Regions from separate parts of the Thermanaerosceptrum fracticalcis genome, predicted to be linked through region 1. Evidence: riboswitches for the same ligand, from Rfam matches in the RefSeq annotation. Region 1 holds a riboswitch; each other region holds the start of a gene.
The links. Region 1 has a riboswitch for cobalamin ahead of BR63_RS09045 (energy-coupling factor ABC transporter permease). Riboswitches for the same ligand answer to the same signal wherever they lie in the genome.
Positions count from the first base shown of each region.

Region 1 (5,142 bases):
GTGTTCCGTGGGTAAAAAATCTGTAGATTCCCGCAGTGTCTTTTCTAACTCTCCCAGGGGGCAGTAAGGTAAGCGTTCTGTCTTATGGCATGACTTACAGATCATATGATGAAGGTGAGATTCCGGTCCCCGCAGCTTAAATTTTGCCCCGTCGGCGAAATTCAGCTTTTCGATGAGCCGGCTCTCTACTAAAATTTCCAGATTTCTGTAGACCGTAGAGAAATTTATCTTTGGGTTTCGGCTTCGTACCTGATCATAGATTTCGGCAGCATTGAGAAATTTATCTTCAGAACTGCAAAAAACAGAAATGATGATTTTACGGGCAGGTGTGAGTTTGAAGCCTTTATCTTTAATTGTATCGTAAATAAATTCTATTTTCGCAGGCATCTTTTAACTCCTGATCTTGATGTGATGCTCTTATTCTAACAAATACTGACCAAAATTAAAATCCGGTATGAACTAGTGCACTTTGTACCGCGGCACAAGTGCAACTTGGCTTCTACCTTCGCCTACAGCTTGATACAAGCCAAGTTTTCTTTGCACTTCTTGCCTAAAAGGACAAGAAGAAGAATTATGACCGAAGTGACCACAATGGTACCGCCGGGAGCCAAATCAAGATAAAAAGAGGCGATTAAGCCAACTAATACAGAGGTAATACCAAAAAGATTGGCCCATATCAAGGTAACCTTAAAACCTTTGCCAAGCAGGATACTGGTAGCCGTAGGAACAACCATGAGTGAAGAGATAAGCAGGGCTCCCACGATTCTTAAACCCAGAGCAATAATGGCCGCTGCCAGGATGATAATAAGATAGTTGAAGAAGTTAACCGGGATTCCGGCCAGGCGGGCTCCTTCTTCGTCAAAGGTCAGATAGAATAATTCCCGGTAATACCGTGTAACTAAGCCTAGAGCGATAAGGGCCAGGATACCTATAAAAATAACTTCTTCATTTGTTACGGACACAATACTGCCGAAAAGAAGGCTGGCCAGGGTTGAATCGGAAGCGCGTACTATTCCCATCAGGATAACGGCAGTCCCTAAACCTCCCGCCGTAATGATAGCGAGAGAGACTTCTCCATAATATTTAAAATAGCGCCGCAGTTTCTCCAGGAGTATAGATATCAGGATAGACATAACCAAGGCAAAAGGGATAGGACTAATACCCCAGAGTATGCCGAATAATACTCCGGATAAAGAGACGTGGGACAGGGTTTCCCCTACCATGGAAAGACGGCGGAGAACCAGAAAAAGGCCCATGGTAGGACATAGGATGCCCACTATAAGACCGACAATTAAGGCTTTCTGCATAAAGACATATTGTAAAATTTCCAGCACGGCTACACCACTTTCAAATCTTCTTTAGCAACTTCTTTTCCCTTGCCTTTGGAAATGTAGAGGAAACGGGAGGCATGGTCCAAAACCGGGGAAACGTCATGGGTGACCATGACGATGGTGAGGCCTTCTTTGTTAAGCTTAACGAGTAAAGATAAGAAGTCCTCTTGGGCTTCCGCATCCAATCCCGTAGTAGGTTCATCAAGGAAGAGGATTTGTGGGTGATTGATCAAGGAACGGGCAATGAGCATCCTTTGAAACTGGCCGCCGGAAAGGGAACTCACCAGGGTATCCCTTTTTTCCAGCAAACCAACTTTTTCTAAAACAGAATGGACTAAGCTACTCGCTGTTTTTCCTTTGACAGCAACCTGCAGTTTCACTACTTCCTCTACTGTTGCGGGAAAACCGGGATTGAGGGCCGAAGATTTTTGAGGAATATAATTTACAACTGCCTTAGTTTCGGTGTTAATTTCCACAGAACCTTTCAGTGGTTTTAATAAGCCCAGCATGAGCTTTAGGAGCGTAGTTTTAGCGGCCCCGTTGGGACCTAAAATTACTAGAAATTCTCCCCGATAAACCGTAAGGTTGATATTTTCCAGGACATAAGGTCCTCCTGGATAGGCAAAGGAGACGTGACTTAAGGAAATAACCGGTTTCATGGCTGGTACTCCAGAGCGATTTTGAGGTTTTCCAGATTCTCCCGCATGATGCTGAAGTAATCTTTACCTGCCTGAAGGTCTTTCTCCGTGAGTCCACCGATAGGATTTAAGACCAGGGTTTGTGCTTTGGTTTCCCGGGCGATGGTTTCAGAGATTTTAGGGCTCACCAGGGTTTCAAAAAAGATATATTTGATACCGTGTTCCTTCAACGTATTAATAATCTCTTTCATTTTTCCCGGTGTAGGTTCAGCATCAGCATTTAAACCCATGACCGGGATTTGTTTTAGACCATAATCTCGCGCCAAGTAACCGAAGGACTCATGAGATACCACAATCTCTTTTCTCTTACACTTTGATAATGTCTCTTGATATTCTCGGTCCAGTTTGCTTAACTCCTCTTTAAAAGCCTGGTAATTCTTTTCGTAGTAATCCTTATTTGCCGCGTCTACTTGGTTCAGAGCCTGTAAAATTTTTTCCCCCTGTTTAAGGGCATTACCGGGGCTTAACCAGGTATGAGGGTCAATACCGTCATGTTCATGGTCTTCATAGGCGTCTTTTTTTTCATCTTTTTTATCTTTTTCATCATGATGTTCTTTCTTATGTTCCTCTTCATGTTCATATTTATGTTCAAGGTTACTCTTGATTAAGTCCAGGCCGGCGCTGGTTTCTACCAGGATTAAAGGAGTCCCTTTGACGGCTTCTTTGAGTTTTTCTATGTAGTGTTCCATGCCGGCGCCGTTGTAAATAAAAAGTTTGGCTTTAGTTAATTCCGCCAGTAATTTGGTAGAGGGTTCAAAGGAATGGGGTTGGGCTCCCGCCGGAACTATATTTATGACCTTAACTTTATCACCGCCGATTCTTTTGGTGAAATCATACATGGGATAAAAGCTGGTATATACTGTCAACTTAGCTGGGGGATCAGGGTCTCTGTTTACAGTGGCAGCCGGTTTTTGGCTGCAGGCCGTTGAAGTGAAAACAAAAATGAGGGACAAAAAAAGTGACAGAATAGAGCGAGCTTTCATAAATTACCTCCAAATGCAAATCATTAGCATTTGCATTTATTATAAACCCATGGCATCCTTAAAAGCAAGGGCTTAAGTGTTAATAACTGGAAGTAGTAATATTCTTATTTTTTTTTAATTGTTGTTGGTGAGAAAAGAATAACTTGCAAAATCCTGCATAGTTATGTAACATAAACTTGGACAAAACTTTATACATTATCTGTTAGGTGCCCTTTCAGGAGGGAGAATAGGGAAACCGGTTAAAATCCGGTGCGGACCCGCCGCTGTAATCGGAGACGAATCCCCAAAATGTCACTGTCCAGCACTTAACTTAATGGTTAGTAATATAGTTACTACCATTAAGTTAAGTGCCGGGTGGGAAGACGGGGAGGAGGATGACACGAGAGCCAGAAGACCTGCCTAACGGGAAGCCTGCTATCTGGGGAACAGAACAGGCTTAAGCGGACTAAGTCTTTGAGGCGGGTTACAGTCCCTTAGCGCAGCTAAGGGATTTTTCTTTTGTTTGGAGGTGATTTACAGGTTGCTTATTGGACTCATGGTTACTACGTTAAAAATATAGGGAGGGACGAAAATGAAAAGAAGGTGGTTTATTCTTACCGCATTACTTGTCTTCTTATTACCACGGGAAACTTATGCCATGCACATCATGGAGGGATTCCTGCCTCTAAACTGGGCTGTAGTATGGAGCCTGGCCAGTTTACCGTTTTTATATTTGGGTCTCCGCTCCATAGGCAAAGTAACCAGTGAGAATCCTCAGTTAAAGATGCTTTTAGGCGTTGCTGCTGCTTTTACCTTTGTCTTATCTGCGTTAAAATTGCCTTCCGTTACAGGGAGCAGTTCCCATCCTACCGGGGTTGGTCTTGGTACTATGCTGTTTGGCCCTATGGCTATGAGTGTTATTGGTTGTATTGTGCTTATTTTCCAGGCCCTTCTTTTAGCCCACGGGGGTATAAGCACATTGGGAGCTAATACCTTTTCCATGGCTGTGGTGGGGCCCCTGGTTGCATACGGGGTCTATAAGGCTGCAAAAAAAGTTGGGGCTCAGGGTATTTCCATTTTCTTAGCGGCTGCTTTAGGTGATTTAGCAACCTATGTTACTACTTCCTTGCAATTAGCCTTGGCTTTCCCTGATCCTACAGGAGGTGTGATGGCTTCCTTAATCAAATTTGGCAGCATTTTTGCTCTTACCCAGGTTCCCCTGGCAATCGTGGAAGGCTTATTGACGGTTCTTGTTTACAATTATCTTACCGTCTACAGTCAAAGCGAACTCCAAGAATTAGCCCTGTTGAGAGGAGATGTGCAGCATGACCCTGGCGCGTAAAAATCTTTTACTTATTTTTGCTGTTGTTGTCTTAACGATCATGCCTTTAATTATGATAACTGACTCTGAATTTGGAGGGGCCGACGGTGCTGCTGAAGAGGTCATCCTACAGATTAAGCCAGACTACGAACCATGGTTCCCTGTTTTGTGGCAGCCACCCGGTGGAGAAACGGAAAGTCTGCTTTTTGCTCTGCAGGCTGCAATAGGTGGAGCTTTTCTGGGTTATTATTTTGGTATAAAGAAAGGGCTAGCCGGTAAGTAATTTTTCGGCAAATGATTTTTCTTTGAGTTTTCTTTTCAGATATCTTTCACATTGTTTTATACAGTCATATCCCAGCATAATGCCTAAAATGTAGTCTTCTTCATCAGTATAGTCGTTTAAACCTTGTTTCTTGAAGGATTTAATTACATCTATGCATTTGGCCTCACCAAAAAATACATTGATATTTTTTTCCCCTACCGGATAAATAAGATAGGGGATTTTTTCTTTTTCTAAGCGGATAATTATTTTTTCCTTCATAGCTTTATGGGTGGTATGCAGGATCAGATTTCGTAAGCCCTTTTTAAATTCGTAAATATGATGGGCGAACACTTCCATAAAAGTTCTTTCCTTTCGTTTTTATGCTTTGTTAACTACGGGACATTGTGGAGTAATGGTCCTGCCATTCTGGCCACATTTTGTGAACGGCCTCTATTAAAAAAGGATCAAACTGTGTACCCTTATTAACCATTATTTCCTGACGGCATTCATCCCAGGATAAGGCTCTGCGATAAGGTCGCTCTGAAGTAATGGCATCAATGGAATCACA
Region 1 is NZ_CP045798.1:1,748,478-1,753,619, reverse strand. It holds gene BR63_RS09065 (Fur family transcriptional regulator) at 1-387, opposite strand, end outside; gene BR63_RS09060 (metal ABC transporter permease) at 510-1,334, opposite strand; gene BR63_RS09055 (metal ABC transporter ATP-binding protein) at 1,337-1,990, opposite strand; gene BR63_RS09050 (metal ABC transporter substrate-binding protein) at 1,987-3,012, opposite strand; cobalamin riboswitch at 3,200-3,429, shown strand; gene BR63_RS09045 (energy-coupling factor ABC transporter permease) at 3,584-4,333, shown strand; gene BR63_RS09040 (energy-coupling factor ABC transporter substrate-binding protein) at 4,317-4,595, shown strand; gene BR63_RS09035 (DUF2023 family protein) at 4,581-4,931, opposite strand; gene BR63_RS09030 (HD-GYP domain-containing protein) at 4,963-5,142, opposite strand, start outside.

Region 2 (5,142 bases), 840 kb from region 1:
GCGAAGCCCTGGAGGGTCAACTGAGCACCTTAAGAATCCTTTTCCGTTTGGGCATACGCAGTGTGACGCTGACCTGGAACCAAAGAAATCAATTGGGAGACGGTGTTTGGGAAAGAGAAAGCGGGGGAGGGTTAACCACATTTGGTAAAGCCGTGATTAAAGAAATGAATGACCTGGGGATGCTGGTCGATGTTTCCCATCTTTCGGAAGGGGGATTCTGGGATGTAATTTCCTACACCACCAAACCCATTGCTGCCACCCACTCCTGCTGCCGGGCCCTCCATGACCATCCGCGAAATTTGCGGAACGAACAACTGGAAGCCCTCCAAAAAAACCAGGGCATCATCGGCATTAACTTTTATCCCGAATTTTTGGGGAGGGAAATGGTAACCGCGGAAACTGTTATTGAACATATTGAATATGCCGCCGGTGTTGCCGGAGTCGACCATGTAGGGCTGGGTTCTGATTTTGACGGCATAGAGACAACACCTGCCGGTCTGGAGGATGTGAGCAAAATGCCCCTGCTTACCGAACTCCTTTTACAAAGGGGATGGAAAGAAGAGGAAGTGAGAAAGGTCTTAGGAGGTAATTATATTCGTGTACTCCAGCAAGTCTTGCCCCCTGCTCAAAGTTGATCTGCACGTACACACAACTGCTTCTGACGGGGCTTACAGGCCCAGTGAAGTGATAAGACTCGCCAGGGAAAAGGAAATAGAGTATATAGCTATTACCGATCATGATACTACAGAGGGACTGGCGGAAGCCCTCAGGGAAGGCGATGTGCAGAAGATCAAAGTGTTCCCCGGTGTAGAAATCAGCACCGTCTATGAGGAAGAAGAGATTCATATTCTGGGGTATTTCATTAATACGACCAATAAAGCATTACAGTTAACCTTAAGAAAATTGACCGAGGCCAGGCACAATCGTGCCCGGGCCATGGTGAAAAAACTGCAAGAACTGGGATACAACGTAGCCCTGGAAGAAGTTTTAGCCAGGGCAGGACCGGGTGCGGTGGGCCGGCCTCATATCGCCCTGGTCCTCATGGAAAAGGGCTATTTTACAAGGGTGGAAGAAGTTTTTGCCCAGCTCCTTAACCCGGGCTGCCCGGCCTATGTTCCACGCTTTAAGATCTCTCCCTACAAAGCCGTTGCCTTAATCAAAGGAGCTGAGGGTGTACCGGTTTTAGCCCATCCCGGTGAAAATTTCCCCGCCGGGTTACTGACGGAACTAATAGAAACAGGGCTGTCCGGAATCGAAGTCTATCATCCCCATCACCCACCCCATTTAGAAAAATTTTATTATGAACTTGCTCTGCAGTACGGGCTGCTGGTTACCGGCGGTTCAGACTTTCACGGGCACGATCCTGAAGAACTTAATGGATTTGGCTCTGTGCTGCTGCCTTCCTCCTTTATAACAAGGCTTTTGACAGCACAAAGAAGCAAGGACGGGAATCTTGACCGGTAAGTAAATTGTGTGTTAATATAAATGGGTAAAATTCCATATTAATCACAGGTGCATCGCTTAAAAGAGAAGACCGGTGTGAATCCGGCGCGGTCCCGCCGCTGTAATCGGTAACAAATCTCACATACAGCCACTTATGCTTCATCATAGGGAAGGCGTGAGAGGAGAATGACCCGAGAGCCAGAAGACCTGCCTGGTGATTGTAATCAGACCCCGGTGTAGGGTCTATGGTTACCTTTGGATTAAGAAGCAGGGTGCAGTCCTTTGGTATAACCAGAGGACTTTTTCTATTTCTACTACTCAACTTCCATCTTTTTTATCCCCTCCGGGGGAACTTTTAAAAATTACGTCACCGGACGTTTTCATAAATTGGGAAAGACTAGGAATATCCCCTTGGGAATATAATACTAGAAAGTGCATGTTTTCCAAGGGGGATACGACAATGGTCAATGAGCAGGAATTCATCCGCTTAAAAAACCGTATTAAGGAACTTGAGAACCAGGTGGAACATTTAAGAATCAGCCGCAGGGTTTTAATGAATCTGATTGAAAAAATCGAAAAAGAAAAAAGAACGATTCTTAGCCAGTTGGAAAAAGAAAATAAAAGGCTGCAGCATAATAATCAGCGTTATGCCCAGTGGTTGATGAAAAAGAACCGCAAAATTGTAGAGTTGGAAGCCATTTTTAAGAATGGTACCACACATATGATTTCGGAGGAGTTATGGGAAAAGGACACCTAATTCTGGTCACGGGTGCTGCCCGCAGCGGTAAGAGTTCTTACGCCGAATACCTGGCTAATTTGGCTTCCGAAGAGGTAGCTTACCTGGCTACAGCCCAAGCCCTGGATGAGGAAATGGAGGAACGTATTAGACTACATACGGAAAGACGTTCTCATACCTGGCAAACTTTTGAAGAACCTTTTAATCCGGGGAAAGTTATTTTAAACCATTACCGGGAATACAAGGTATGGCTCCTGGATTGTATCACGCTCCTGGTGGCCAATCATTTGCTTTCTAAAGTCCAACCTCAGGATGCTGTATTTATTTCCACTGAAATAGAAGAGTTTATAACCAGGGAAATAGAAAATTTAATCAACGTTGTCCATACTACGGATATCACCCTGATCGCTGTTACCAATGAAGTAGGCTGGGGGCTGGTTCCCCCGGATCCTCTCAGCAGGGCCTACAGAGATATTGTAGGAAGAGCTAACCAGAAACTGGCTCAGGCCGCAGATGATGTATATTTAGTAACAGTAGGTATACCCATGAAACTCAAATCAGCAGCAAACGGAAGTGGGTCGTAAATGCAGGAGAAGAAACTAAGGCCGGGTTTTACCACAGGCAGTGCAGCCACGGCGGCTGCCCTTGCCGCTGCTTTGACGGCTTTAAACGGCATGGAATATGAGAAGGTTACCATTACCACGCCCCTTGGTACACCCCTCCATATACCGGTACAATTTAAGGGTGTAGCGGATGGGCTTGTGACTTACAGTGTCATCAAAGACGGTGGGGACGATCCCGATGTCACCAATGGCTGCGAGATTCAAGCTGCGGTGGCTTTAACAACGGATGAGAGAATCACGATAAAAGGCGGGAAAGGCGTAGGTATTGTGACCAAGCCCGGCCTTTCCACCCCTGTGGGAGAACCGGCCATCAATCCTGTGCCGCGGCAGATGATTATAGATTCTGTAAAAAAATGTTTGCCGCCTGACAAGGGGGCCATCATTACCATTAGTGTACCTTTGGGTGAAAGTATTGCGAAAAAAACATTAAACAGCCACCTGGGAATTATCGGTGGCATCTCCATCCTGGGAACCACAGGTATCGTATATCCCATGTCTGAAGAAGCTTATAAAACTTCCTTAACTCCCCAGCTCGACGTGATTAAAGCCTTAGGTTATGAAACCCTGGTCTTGACGCCTGGACGAATTGGACAAAGGTGCGCTGAACAGTTTGGTTTTTCTGGGGAGTACATTTGCCTCACTAGCAATTATCTTGGCTACATGCTGGAACAAGCAGTGGAGAAAGGATTCCGAAAGCTCATACTTGCCGGACACCCCGGAAAATTAGTAAAACTGGCGGCGGGAGTTTTTCATACCCACAACCGCATGGGAGACGGGCGCCTGGAAGCCATGGCTGCCGCCGCTGCCGTCTTAGATGCTCCGGCAGCGCTGGTTAAAGATATTTTTTACAGCTTGACCACCGAGGCCGCCATACAGTTAATCGATCAGTGGGAAAAAAGAAATGAATTCTGGACGCTCCTGGCCCACAGAGCAATTGAAAAAGTTGGGAAATATCTTTTCCAGGAAGCATCCGTATCTCTTATCTTTTTTAATTACCAGGGACAGGTGCTGGGCTCAGCGGACCCCGGCAACCTGATAGGAGGATTATTAAATGAATAGTCGCTTACATGTGGTTGGCACTGGTTCCGGTTACCCGGACTATACTTTGCCCCTGGGCTTGAAGATTATCAAAAAATGTCAGGTTTTAGTGGGTGGTCAACGCTTTATACATAACTTTGCCGAAGCCCATCATGAGATATTTTATGTGAAAAATAATTTGCCTGATGTTGTGGCGTATTTGAAAAGTATTTATAAAGAAAAAGAAACATGTGTCCTGGTTTCCGGTGATCCGGGTTTTTATAGTTTTTTGGGGTATCTCCGTCAACATTTTGCTGCCGGAGAACTAAACGTGATACCCGGAATCAGTTCTATCTCCCTGGCCTTTGCCAAACTTGCCGAATCGTGGCACGATGCCCGTTTAATCAGTCTCCATGGCCGTTCCCTGGATGCTTTATCCTGCCTGACCCCCGGCCAGAAAATCGCTATTTTAACGGACAATAAAAACACGCCTTCTCTAGTGGCCCAAAAACTATCCACCGTTTTGGGGAATGACTGCCGGGTTACGGTATGTGAGGCTCTGGGTACGCCCCAGGAACGGTTAACCACCACCACCTTAGACAAAGTGTGTGATTCCGATTCTGTGAGCTTGCTGGTGATTTCTCATGTTTAAGCAATTAGTACCGGGGCTGCCCGATGACAGTTTCGAACGTAGTAAGGTTCCTATGACGAAAAGGGAGATACGTATCCTCACCTTAACCCTGGCCCGGATTAAACCTGACAGTGTTATCTGGGACATTGGCGCCGGTACGGGCAGCCTTAGCGTGGAATCAGCTTTAATGGCCCCTTTGGGAATGGTCTATGCCATTGAAAAAAATCCTGAAGCCTGTGGGCTCATTGCCAAAAACAGGCAGCGTTTTTCCCTGGAAAATCTCAAAATCATCGAAGGCACCGCACCGGAAGTCCTTTCCCCCTTGCCCCAACCCGATGTCTGTATCGTTGGTGGGAGCGGTGGTAATCTAAAGACAATTCTTTCCCAGGCTTGGCAAAAACTTAAGGAGGAAGGAAGATTCCTCATCACGGCGGTGACCATGGAAACTGCCCTGACAGCTATTCATTTCTTAGAGGGTTCCGGAGCCGTGAACCTCGATGTCAACCTGGTCAGTGTAAGCAAAATACAAAAGCTCACTAATATTCATATGTTTGCTGCACAAAACCCTGTTTTTATCATCTCTGCCTGGAAAGGAAGAAACTGATGCTAGGTAAATTTTATATTATGGGTGTGGGCCCGGGAGACCCCAAACTCCTGACCATAAAAGCTTACGAAATCCTGCAAAAAGCCGC
Region 2 is NZ_CP045798.1:905,390-910,531, reverse strand. It holds gene BR63_RS04795 (dipeptidase) at 1-635, shown strand, start outside; gene BR63_RS04790 (PHP domain-containing protein) at 598-1,464, shown strand; cobalamin riboswitch at 1,494-1,672, shown strand; gene BR63_RS04785 (hypothetical protein) at 1,904-2,200, shown strand; gene cobU (bifunctional adenosylcobinamide kinase/adenosylcobinamide-phosphate guanylyltransferase) at 2,182-2,763, shown strand; gene cbiD (cobalt-precorrin-5B (C(1))-methyltransferase CbiD) at 2,764-3,861, shown strand; gene cbiE (precorrin-6y C5,15-methyltransferase (decarboxylating) subunit CbiE) at 3,854-4,471, shown strand; gene cbiT (precorrin-6Y C5,15-methyltransferase (decarboxylating) subunit CbiT) at 4,464-5,054, shown strand; gene cobI (precorrin-2 C(20)-methyltransferase) at 5,054-5,142, shown strand, end outside.
Region 2: it holds a riboswitch for cobalamin, as region 1 does, so the genes downstream of both, BR63_RS04785 (hypothetical protein) here and BR63_RS09045 (energy-coupling factor ABC transporter permease) in region 1, are expected to answer to the same signal.

Region 3 (5,142 bases), 690 kb from region 1:
ATGGCTCTTATCCTCGTCGGTCAGACTGAACTTTGGGAGAAGTTTAAGCTTCAGGCCTATGCCGCTATCCGGCAACGCATTGATCTCCAGTGTAAACTGCCCCACTTGGACCGCGCCCAGGTAGGGGATTATGTGAAACGACATCTTGCTTACGCTGGTGCCGACCATGATATATTTTCTGATGGTGCTTTGGATGAGATATTTCGGTTCTCTAGTGGTGTCCCTAGGCTAGTGAACAAGGTCTGTACTCACTGCTTGCTATATGGGGCACAGAATGGCCGCCGGATCATCGATGACCATATGGTTAAGTTGGTTATCCAGGGAGAATTGTCATGAAGCAGCAATGGTGCAAGATGACATACGACCACGAACAAGACCGCTGGATGGTGGATACGGGAGACTACTGTTACGAACTCCATTGTGGAGAAGTTTTTGATTTGTTAATCGGTTCAACTAGTATTCCTTGCCGCATAGAGTACGATCATCAGTGGTATGTGATTATGCCGGGAGCCCGCTTCAATTTGCGGATCGGGAATTCGTACAAGGTGGAAATATAACGGCATCCGGGAAGGTGGCGATAAAGTCGTCTCACCTTCTCGGCCACTGGCCAAATTGTCCGTCATAAACTGGACACCATATACTGGCAGTTACAGGACATTATGAAGTGTCAGTAACAGCTGGCAGCAGCACACAGACCAATTAAATCGTATTGAGGAAAAAGTTAGTACACATGAGGAATTTATAATTAAACGTATTAAGTGAGTCCATAATAAACAATCTGTTAATTATGTGCAATAAACTCGATAAACAAAAAAGGAAACCCTCTTCTTAATAGGGTCTCCAATAAAGTGATTTCCACAAAATTATTTACTTAATGCAAGAACGTATTCTTCTTGAGCTTTTTCAATTTCTACTCTCCATCCTAAATTCTCTGCCATGCGGGATACATTATCCCTTGCTGAAGCGTTATCTACTATAACTTTAATTGGACCAGAAGGAAATTGTTTTATTGCTTGCGTTGTTAAAACAAGGGGTTCAGGGCAGGATAAGCCTCTAGCGTCCACCACTTGTGACATTTAAAGTACCTCCTATTCTCTTAAATTTTAATATGTTTAGTCCACCAATAAGTGAAACTACGATAAGACCAAGAATAACAGCTATTTTTCCACCAATTGGTACACCTGCAGGACTGGCAGCAAGAGAGAAATTATGGGAAAATGCTGCTCCTGCCATTAAGCCAAGAACAGTGATTGCTGAGTCGCCATTACCTTCAGCAGCAGAGATTAACTGGCGAAGAGGACAACCACCAAGTAAGACAAAAGAGAAACCTGCCAATGTCATTCCAAGGAAATTCCATAAACCATCACTGTGAGCTACAGGCTGGTTCGCAAAACCCAGGTGGAATTTACCTACCACTAAGTTGCCTAAAGTTGCTACTACTAACATTGCTATAAATCCAGAGAGTAAATAAGTGTCTCTGAAAAAGACAAAGTCTCTTATTCCCCCAATCATGCATAGACGGGAGCGTTGAGCCAGACAGCCTACAATTAGCCCTGCCAATAAAGACAGCCATATTGCTGCATGTTGAGAGCCAGGACCTTTATTACTAAAGAATATAAATGGGGGGTTAGCTATTAATAAAATCAAAAGTGCTACCATAAACAAAGGAAAAATATACCCATTTGTTTTTGATTGAGATACTGTTCTACCTAAGGAATATCCTTGGCTAATATAATATGTACCTAAACCTATGCCAGCAATTAAACCAAATAATCCCATAATTGCATTTAAGTCTCCTCCTGATAGGCGTAACACAACCCGTACAGGACAACCTAGGAACACTAACATACCAAACATTCCAAAAAAACTTAGAGTAAATCGGGTGAATGTATTAGACCCACCAACAGATTTAAATTCTCCAGTGTATAGAGCAGTAGCAAATGCCCCAATAACTAAGCCAATAATCTCAGGTCTTAGGTATTGGACGGGTTCAGCACGGTGTAATCCCAAGGCGCCAGTTATATCCCGTATAAAACAAGCTATACAATAGCCCATGTTAGCTGGATTTCCGAATACCACCAGAAGTACACCCAATAAACCTACAACACCCCCCGTAAGCATAATGAGAATCTTTTTGTTCATAAACTACCTCCTTTGCATTCTTGGATAATTTAAACTTCTTTATGGATATTCATTTACCTATCAAAATTGTTATGAAATTATATCATTGTCTACTCTAGTTATATAACAATAAGTTATTAACTCAATAGGTCTGTTGCACATTGCAATGTGATGTGCAATAACTCTTCGCCTTATCAAGTGCATACTTTCTTTAAACTCCGTAGGAGTGTTAGGAAAATCAATATCCAAGTATTACAGGTTTTTAAGCATCTGTTCTTTTACTAAGCCTGCTCCCATCGGGAAGGACAAGCGGATATCTTTGGGATAATAAATAAAACCTATGAACAAAACCTATGAAAAAAACTTGACAAAAAAACAAACTAAGGATTAACATATTTCTAGAAGTAAATAATTCCCATTTAAGGTGCCCCGTCAAGGGGAGAATAGGGAAACCGGTGAAATTCCGGTGCGGACCCACCACTGTAAGCGGTGACAAATCCCAGTATGCCACTGTCCAGCACTCAACTTAGTGGTTAATGTGAAAGCATAAAATTTATTTGAACATACTAAAAAAAGAGTATGGAATTATAAATTAAGTTTTAATCACAAGTTGAGTGCGGATGGGAAGGCGGGAAGAGGTTGACCCGCGAGCCAGGAGACCTGCCTTAAATGTATGAACTAGACGAAGGGGATTAAATTCGTTCTAGCTGCTAGCGGCTTTAAGATGGGGAAAGTCTCTTAGTAACATACTAAGAGACTTTTAATTTTTTAAGCTTTCTTTGTCAGGCATGATGTTTACTTTTATCCATTTGGTGCCCTGGGTTTTAGCTTATTTAGCTGAGGGATTTATTATTGGAGGTGAGAAAAGTTAGCAAAAGATGTATTGATAGCAAGAGAAAATAGATACATAGCAGGAGGAGGAATAAAATGAATATTTTTACAAAGAAAACACACAGATACCTGGTATCTAAGTTATTACTGATATTCTTTATAGCAACCTTGTTATTGCCTGCATGGCCATTACTTTTTAGTGGACTCGATAATGGCAAAGCTGTGGCCGCAGAGGTATATGATAACTTAGCATTAAAGGCAGCAAGAAACAACTACAATTTACACCAAGGTGGACAGGCAGTTGACGGCGGCTGGGGGAACTTTGGTGCCTATGATGCCTATATCCTGACCCAGGCGGGGGCGGATGTAGGAACATGGGTATATAACGGCACAAGTTTCAAAGACAGTGTCTTGAGTTTAATTGATGCGACTATTGCAAACGAAGGGAAAGAAAATCAGTCTTCGGCCAAAAGAGTAGCGCATGAATATCTGGCGGCAAAAGCTTTCGGAGATGCAAGAGCGACCCAGTTGCTGAACATCTTAAAGAACAGGCAGACGGCAGGCGGGAACGGCTCTTTTGACAACAATGCCTTCAGCGACTTGCCCGCCTTTGAATCATTGGGCAGAGCCGGGGACATGGCCGAAATAGATGCAGCAGCTGTCATTACTTATATCTTAAGCTGTCAGGACGGCGGTACAGGGGCCTGGACTTCCACTTGGAACGATTTTCAGGCGACAGCCCAGGCGGTGCGGGCGTTAGAATACCTGAAGCCCCTTGCGGGAGGGCAGGCTGATGCCGTGCAAACGGCTATCGATAAGGGAATTGCCTGGCTGAGGGCTCTGCAAAAAGACGATGGAAGCTTTCAAGACGCTGGAGGATTTGATGATCCGCTTGTAGACACGGCAGAAACAATACTTACCTTAAACTGCCTGGGTATGGACCCTGCGGTCTGGACAGTCGGCGGCAAGAGTGCCGTAGATTACATGCGGGATAGTGCTCTCAATGAGGATGGGACGTTTGGTACCTCCAAGAACCTGATGGACAACACCTGGGCTTTGGATGCTTACCGTGTGTTAGGAGGAAATATTTCGCCTGACGCTGTACTAAGTTTAAGAGTGACGCCAGCCAGTGCAAATATAGTTGCAGGCGGCAGTCAACAATATACGGCCCAAATTTATAAATTGAATGGTACCAATGAGGATGTAAGTGCAGCAGCAGACTGGTCTGTAAATAACAGCAGTATAGCAACGGTAAATAACAGAGGTCTGGTTACAGGGGTGGCGGCAGGAAATACAGTTATTACTGCAACTTATCAAGGCGTTAGCGGTACTGCTGATGTAAGTGTTGCCGGCGGAGGAAACAATGGCGGCAATAATGACCAACAAGGCATCAGAGTTACTATAAAAGTTATTGGCAGAAGCGGAGAAACTTTGTTTGGTCCAAGTACTGTAACATTGAGGGAGAGTGATAGATGGGGTGTTACTGCTTTAGGAGCTTTGGATAAAACAGGACTTAGTTATAATGATGCTAACCCGAGCTATATTGACACAATTGCAGGCCAGGGACCCCAGGGCATGAACGGGTGGATGTATAAGGTTAACGGTGTTGTACCCGGGGTGCCTGCCAAAGATTACCCGGTTGCCAATAATGACCTGGTTGTCTGGTGGTACAGCACAAGCCCTACTGAAATATCCGGTGTTTCTTCTAATACTAAAGAAAACCCTAATATTCTTGATGATAAGAAATTGTCTGATACCATTCAGCAAACAGGACAAGCCAGACTTAACCTAGCAGAAAAAACTGATGGAAAGGGTAAGCTTTCTCCCCATACAATTGTTGGATTAGCCAACGATAACAAACCACTAACTATAGAAAGCAAGGGTCTTCAAGTAGAATTTGCTCCCCAATCCTTAATTACAGAAGAGTTAATGAAAGTTCTAGAAGATAAAAATGCTGCTTTAGAAATCGGAGCAAGAGAAGTAAGTGGAGCAGAAAAACAAGAAATACTTTCAAAGGCTTCTGTAGGTGAAAGTACCGGGTTGTTTGATATTGGAGCTAAGATAGTAGATTTAACTGCCCAAATAATACGCACCAGCAATGATGGCACTGTTAATACTGATGTAATTAAAAACTTCCAGGAACCCGTAAAAGTAACTATTGATTTATCAGGCTCAGTTCTGAATCAAGAG
Region 3 is NZ_CP045798.1:1,059,068-1,064,209, reverse strand. It holds gene BR63_RS05590 (ExeA family protein) at 1-336, shown strand, start outside; gene BR63_RS05585 (DUF5348 domain-containing protein) at 333-557, shown strand; gene BR63_RS05580 (sulfurtransferase TusA family protein) at 864-1,076, opposite strand; gene yedE (YedE family putative selenium transporter) at 1,054-2,142, opposite strand; cobalamin riboswitch at 2,527-2,803, shown strand; gene BR63_RS05570 (stalk domain-containing protein) at 3,049-5,142, shown strand, end outside.
Region 3: it holds a riboswitch for cobalamin, as region 1 does, so the genes downstream of both, BR63_RS05570 (stalk domain-containing protein) here and BR63_RS09045 (energy-coupling factor ABC transporter permease) in region 1, are expected to answer to the same signal.

Region 4 (5,142 bases), 1.3 Mb from region 1:
TATGGGTGAAACCAAAGTGGCACAGGTTCTGGCGAAGCAAAATATTGAGGCTTTGGAAAACGGCGAGGTTCAGTATATTCTTTCCGCCTGCCCCACCTGTACCGAATCGATAAAACATGATTGGGCGGAACTCCTGAAAGATGATGAAAGCTGGTTGAAACGGGCCAAAGCCGTATCCGATAAGGTCCTTGACTATGCCAAATTTGTAGCTGAAGTAAAAGGGGAGACAAGTGCCAAAACGTCTGATAAAGCCCAGTCCAAGAAAAAGGTCACCTATCATGATTCCTGTCACTTGAAGAGAAGCCTGGGTGTATGGGAAGAACCCAGAAAACTTCTCGGGGAAAAGCAAGGCCTTGAACTGGTGGAAATGAAAGATTCCGACCGCTGCTGCGGGTTTGGCGGTTCTTACTCCCTTAAAATGCCGCAAATAGCCGGCCAGCTTTTGGAGCGGAAGATTCAAAACATTATTGATTCTGGTGCCGACATTGTGGCCGTGGATTGCCCCGGCTGTATACTCAATATTAAGGGCGGTCTGGACAAAAAAGGAAGCAAGATTCAAGTGAAACATACAGCAGAAATATTAAATGATAAATAACATAGAAAAAGGTGCTGGCAAGATAAAACCAGCACCTTTTCTATTAAACCGAATTGTGTGACCGGTAACCAGTAGCCGGAGCCCCTTTAGCGATATTTGCTTTCCGACATCGGATTTTTGTAGCTCGTAGTTGACAGTGAACGAAATGAGGGACATGCCATAACCGTCCCAAGGGAAGCGTAGTTAAACAGACCGTAAAATCTTACCCCCTTCGACACAAGTCTTGGGTAATAGAAATAATATGGGTATTTCCCGGGAAATATGACGAAGGAAATATAGATATGATATACTGAAAACGAAATTTCGCCGAAAGAAATGAAATAACGGGAAAGGGTTGGAACTTTATATGTTTATAGGCGCTCATGTTTCTATTTCCAAAGGTTTGGCTGCCGCCGTAAAAACAGCCATAGAAATGGAAGCCAATACCCTGCAGTTTTTCACAAGAAATCCCCGGGGCGGGAAGGCCAAGGAGCTGGACCCCCGGGATATTTCACGTGCCCACACTTTGTTGGAGGAACACAATTTTGGCCCTTTGGTGGCCCATACCCCATACACCATCAATGTGGCCTCGGCCAAACCGGAAGTAAGAGAATTTAGTATCAGAACTTTAAAAGAGGACTTGAACAGGATAAAACAAATGGGTGTACCCTATCTGGTATTTCATGTAGGCACCCATGGCGGGCAGGGGGAAGAAATAGGTATTAACTTGGTTTGTGAGGGACTGGGGGAAATATTGGCCTCCATACCTGAGGACACTTTCCTCTTACTGGAAGGAATGGCCGGTGAAGGTACGGAACTTGGCTATTCCCTTCGCCAGTTGGGTGATATCATTGCGCGGTGTGACGGGCATCCCCAGCTAGGCATCTGCCTGGATACATGTCACCTTACCGGAGCGGGCTATGACCTGACTAAACTGGAAGAGGTGAAGAAAGAAATAGACGAAGAAATTGGTTTGGACAGAGTTAAAGTCCTTCATTTAAATGACAGCATGTTTCCGGTGGGTTCCCGCCGGGACAGGCACGCCAAGCTGGGAGAGGGGTACGTAGGTTTAAATGTTATCAAAGAACTGGCCTGTGACAAAGATTTTACCCGGATTCCTCTTATCCTGGAGACGCCCAATGATCATGAGGGGTATGCCAAGGAGATAAGACTGGTGAAGGCACTGTGCGCAGGTAACTAGCGGCTGCCTTTGCCAAACTATGACGAGGAGGAAAGTCTGTTTCTGTTTAATGTATATTTTCCCTGAGCAATTCAGTAAAAAGTTTCCTTAGTCCAGGGTAGTTGAATTTTTAAATAATTTTTTCTATAATAAAGACAAAATATAGATGAACTTATCTGGTGCCTCCTTCTGGGGAGGAGAATAGGGAATGGGGTGCAAATCCCCAACGGACCCGCCACTGTAACTGGGGAGCATTTATAAAGAGGCCACTGGTACTCCGGGAAGGCTATAGATGCGGTGAAACAGAGTCAGGAGACCTGCCAGTTAAGGACCACTTGGACGATGGAAAAGTCCACGGTTTTTTGACCGTGGGCTTTTTAATTTATACAAATATGAAATGGAGGGTGTTTATCTTGGGTACCTTACTGAAAACAACACTGGAAAAAATTACGGGTTTGGACCAGGAAGCAATGAATTTAGCCAGGGAAAGACTTGATGGTTTATTAAAACCGCCGGGCAGCCTGGGAAAATTAGAAGAGATTGCTGTGCGTCTGGCCGGCATTTATGGACAGCCTCGTCCTCCCTTAGCCTCCAAGGCCATCGTGATGATGGCTGCTGATAATGGCGTTTACCAGGAAGGTTTCAACGGTTACTCCCAGGAGATTACCAAGGCTGTGGCGGAATTGGCAGGAGCCGGGCTTATCGGCGTGGCCGTTTTAGCACGTCATGCGGGGGCCCGCCTGGTAGTGGTGGATGTAGGTATTAAAGACGAGGTGGAGGGGCAGCACATTATTAAGAAAAAAATAAGATATGGTACTGACAACATCACATGCGGCCCGGCCATGAGCCGCAGTGAAGCGGAACAAGCCATTGAAGTCGGTATAGACGTGACTAATAAGTTGATTCATGAGGGTATTAACATCATAGGGACCGGAGAAGTGGGAATCTGTAATACCACTACCAGTGCAGCTGTCCTAGCTGTCCTTTCTGGCGCTGACCCTGAACTTGTAGTTGGCAAAGGGACAGGTGCCGATGAAAAGGCTTATCAGGCAAAACTGCAGGCAGTGAAAAATGCCTTGGTCGTGAATCGGCCTGACCCAACGGACCCTATTGATGTGGTGGCTAAAGTTGGGGGCCTAGATATCGCTGCTTTAACTGGGTGCTACCTGGCTGCTGCAGCAAACAAAAAACCTGTTGTGATCGACGGTTTTATCGCTGGAACTGCTGCCTTAGTGGCTGCAAAAATAAACCCACTAGTGAAGGAATATATGATACCTTCCCACTGTTCCGCGGAAAAAGGGGCTCAGGTAGTGCTCCAGGCCTTAAATATGGAACCCATGCTGTACATGAATATGCGTTTGGGTGAAGGCACTGGCGCTGCTTTGGCTTTCAACCTGATTGATGCCGCCGTAAAAATAATTAACGAGATGGGCTCCTTTGCTGATTTAGCTTAAGAGGGATTAATCCCTCTTTTTATTATGGAGAAAAGAAATACAAATTACGGAATGGATTGTTAAAATATTGACAAAGTAAAGGTGCAGGATTATGCTTGAAGAGGAATAGTAGATGGGTTAGGAGGAACTGACGATGGAAGTTAACGTGTGTGTTGGAAGTTCCTGTCATTTGAAAGGCGCCCATGCTGTCATTAACAAGTTTCAGGAGGCGCTCGGTGAAGCACCGGTAAAGATTAAACTAGGGGCTAGCTTTTGCCAGGGACGCTGCACGGAAGGAGTTATCGTTGCTATAGATGGTGTGATTTATGAAAGAGTGTCGCCCGATGATGTACCTTCTCTCGTAGAAAAGCACCGGGGAGGATGTGGGATACGGTGACTGATATTATTTCTACGCGACAGGCAGACTGTAAGGACTGTTATCGCTGCCTGCGGGCCTGCCCGGTTAAGGCTATAAGTTTTAAAGGCAACCAGGCAAAAATAGAACCGGACCGCTGTGTGCTTTGCGGCAGATGTGTGGTTGAGTGTCCTCAAAAGGCCAAGATCGTGCGAAATCAAACCTTTAAAATAAAAGACTATTTTAGCCGAAAGGAACCTGTCTATTTAAGCCTGGCACCCAGTTTTCCGGCAAGTTTCACCCAAGAGGCAAAGGGAGTTATGAAGCTCTTGGAAAAGTCGGGTTTTACTAAAGTTGAGGAGACAGCCGTAGGGGCCCGGTATACGGTTAAGGCATATAAGGAAGAGATTGCCAAAAGTAACGGAATTACGAAAATATCAACCTGCTGTCCTGTTGTTGTAAATCTTGTGGAGAAATACTACCCGGAACTAAGGGAGAATCTTTTGCCCGTTCTTTCACCTATGGTGGCTCATGCCAGGCATTTAAAAGAATGCTACGGCAACGGGATTAAAGTTGTTTTTGCCGGTCCCTGTATTGCTAAATTACGGGAGGCGGAGGAAAATGGTCTTGATGCTGCTATGACTTTTACCCAGCTAAAAACCCTTTTAGACCAGGTTCCGATACAAGGGGAGGAGGCTCTTAAAGTATTTCACGAAAGAATGGAGACAAGAATGTTTCCTGTGCACAACGGTGTACTGTATGCCATGAAAGGGCAGTGGGGACTGGAGGAAGAATACTGGTCTATCGAAGGTATTGAGAATTGCTGCGAAATATTAGATGCTTTACGCAAAAAAGATGTCCAGCCAATATTTATTGAAATGATGGCCTGCCAAGGGGGCTGTGTGGGCGGGCCAGCTATAGATTCACCTTATGGCCTTTATAAAAGAAAGGAAAAAGTCAAGGAATTTTACCAGCGGCATCTTCATTCTCCTTCCCGTCCTTTGCTGGACAACCTGGTTATGGGAAAAAGCTTTTCCAGTAAAGCAGTGAGAAAAGAAGTTTTCACCGAGGAAGAAATTAGATCTGTACTGGTTAAAATGGGCAAGTTTACCAAGGGTGATGAACGCAACTGCGAAGGCTGCGGCTACAAAAGCTGTCGTGATAAAGCTGCGGCTGTGTTGGCCGGGCTGGCTGTACCCGAAATGTGCATTCCTTATATGCGGGAACGGGCCGAGTCTTTGGCCTCCACCATTGTCCAAAGCACACCCAATAGTATTCTCGTGCTGGATAAGGAAATGGTTGTTCGTGATTTCAATCCTGCAGCCCAAAAATTGTTTTCCTCTATCCCTTTAAAGATTGGTTTAAAGTTATCGGATTATATGAATACACAGCACTATGAACTGGTGCTGGAAGGAAGGAGTTCCCTTACGGAACAAAGAGTTTATTATCCGGAGTGGGGCCTTTTTACCCGCCAGATCGCCACACCTCTCAAGGAGGATGGTTTTGTCATGGTCATCATTACAGATATTACCCAAAGTGAAGAAAATAGAGTCCAGTATCAGAAGATGAAAGAGGATGTTATGGTCAAGGCCAAAGAAGT
Region 4 is NZ_CP045798.1:3,024,912-3,030,053, forward strand. It holds gene ldhH (L-lactate dehydrogenase (quinone) large subunit LdhH) at 1-595, shown strand, start outside; gene BR63_RS15420 (deoxyribonuclease IV) at 942-1,775, shown strand; cobalamin riboswitch at 1,915-2,093, shown strand; gene cobT (nicotinate-nucleotide--dimethylbenzimidazole phosphoribosyltransferase) at 2,168-3,208, shown strand; gene BR63_RS15430 ((2Fe-2S) ferredoxin domain-containing protein) at 3,342-3,584, shown strand; gene BR63_RS15435 ([Fe-Fe] hydrogenase large subunit C-terminal domain-containing protein) at 3,581-5,142, shown strand, end outside.
Region 4: it holds a riboswitch for cobalamin, as region 1 does, so the genes downstream of both, cobT (nicotinate-nucleotide--dimethylbenzimidazole phosphoribosyltransferase) here and BR63_RS09045 (energy-coupling factor ABC transporter permease) in region 1, are expected to answer to the same signal.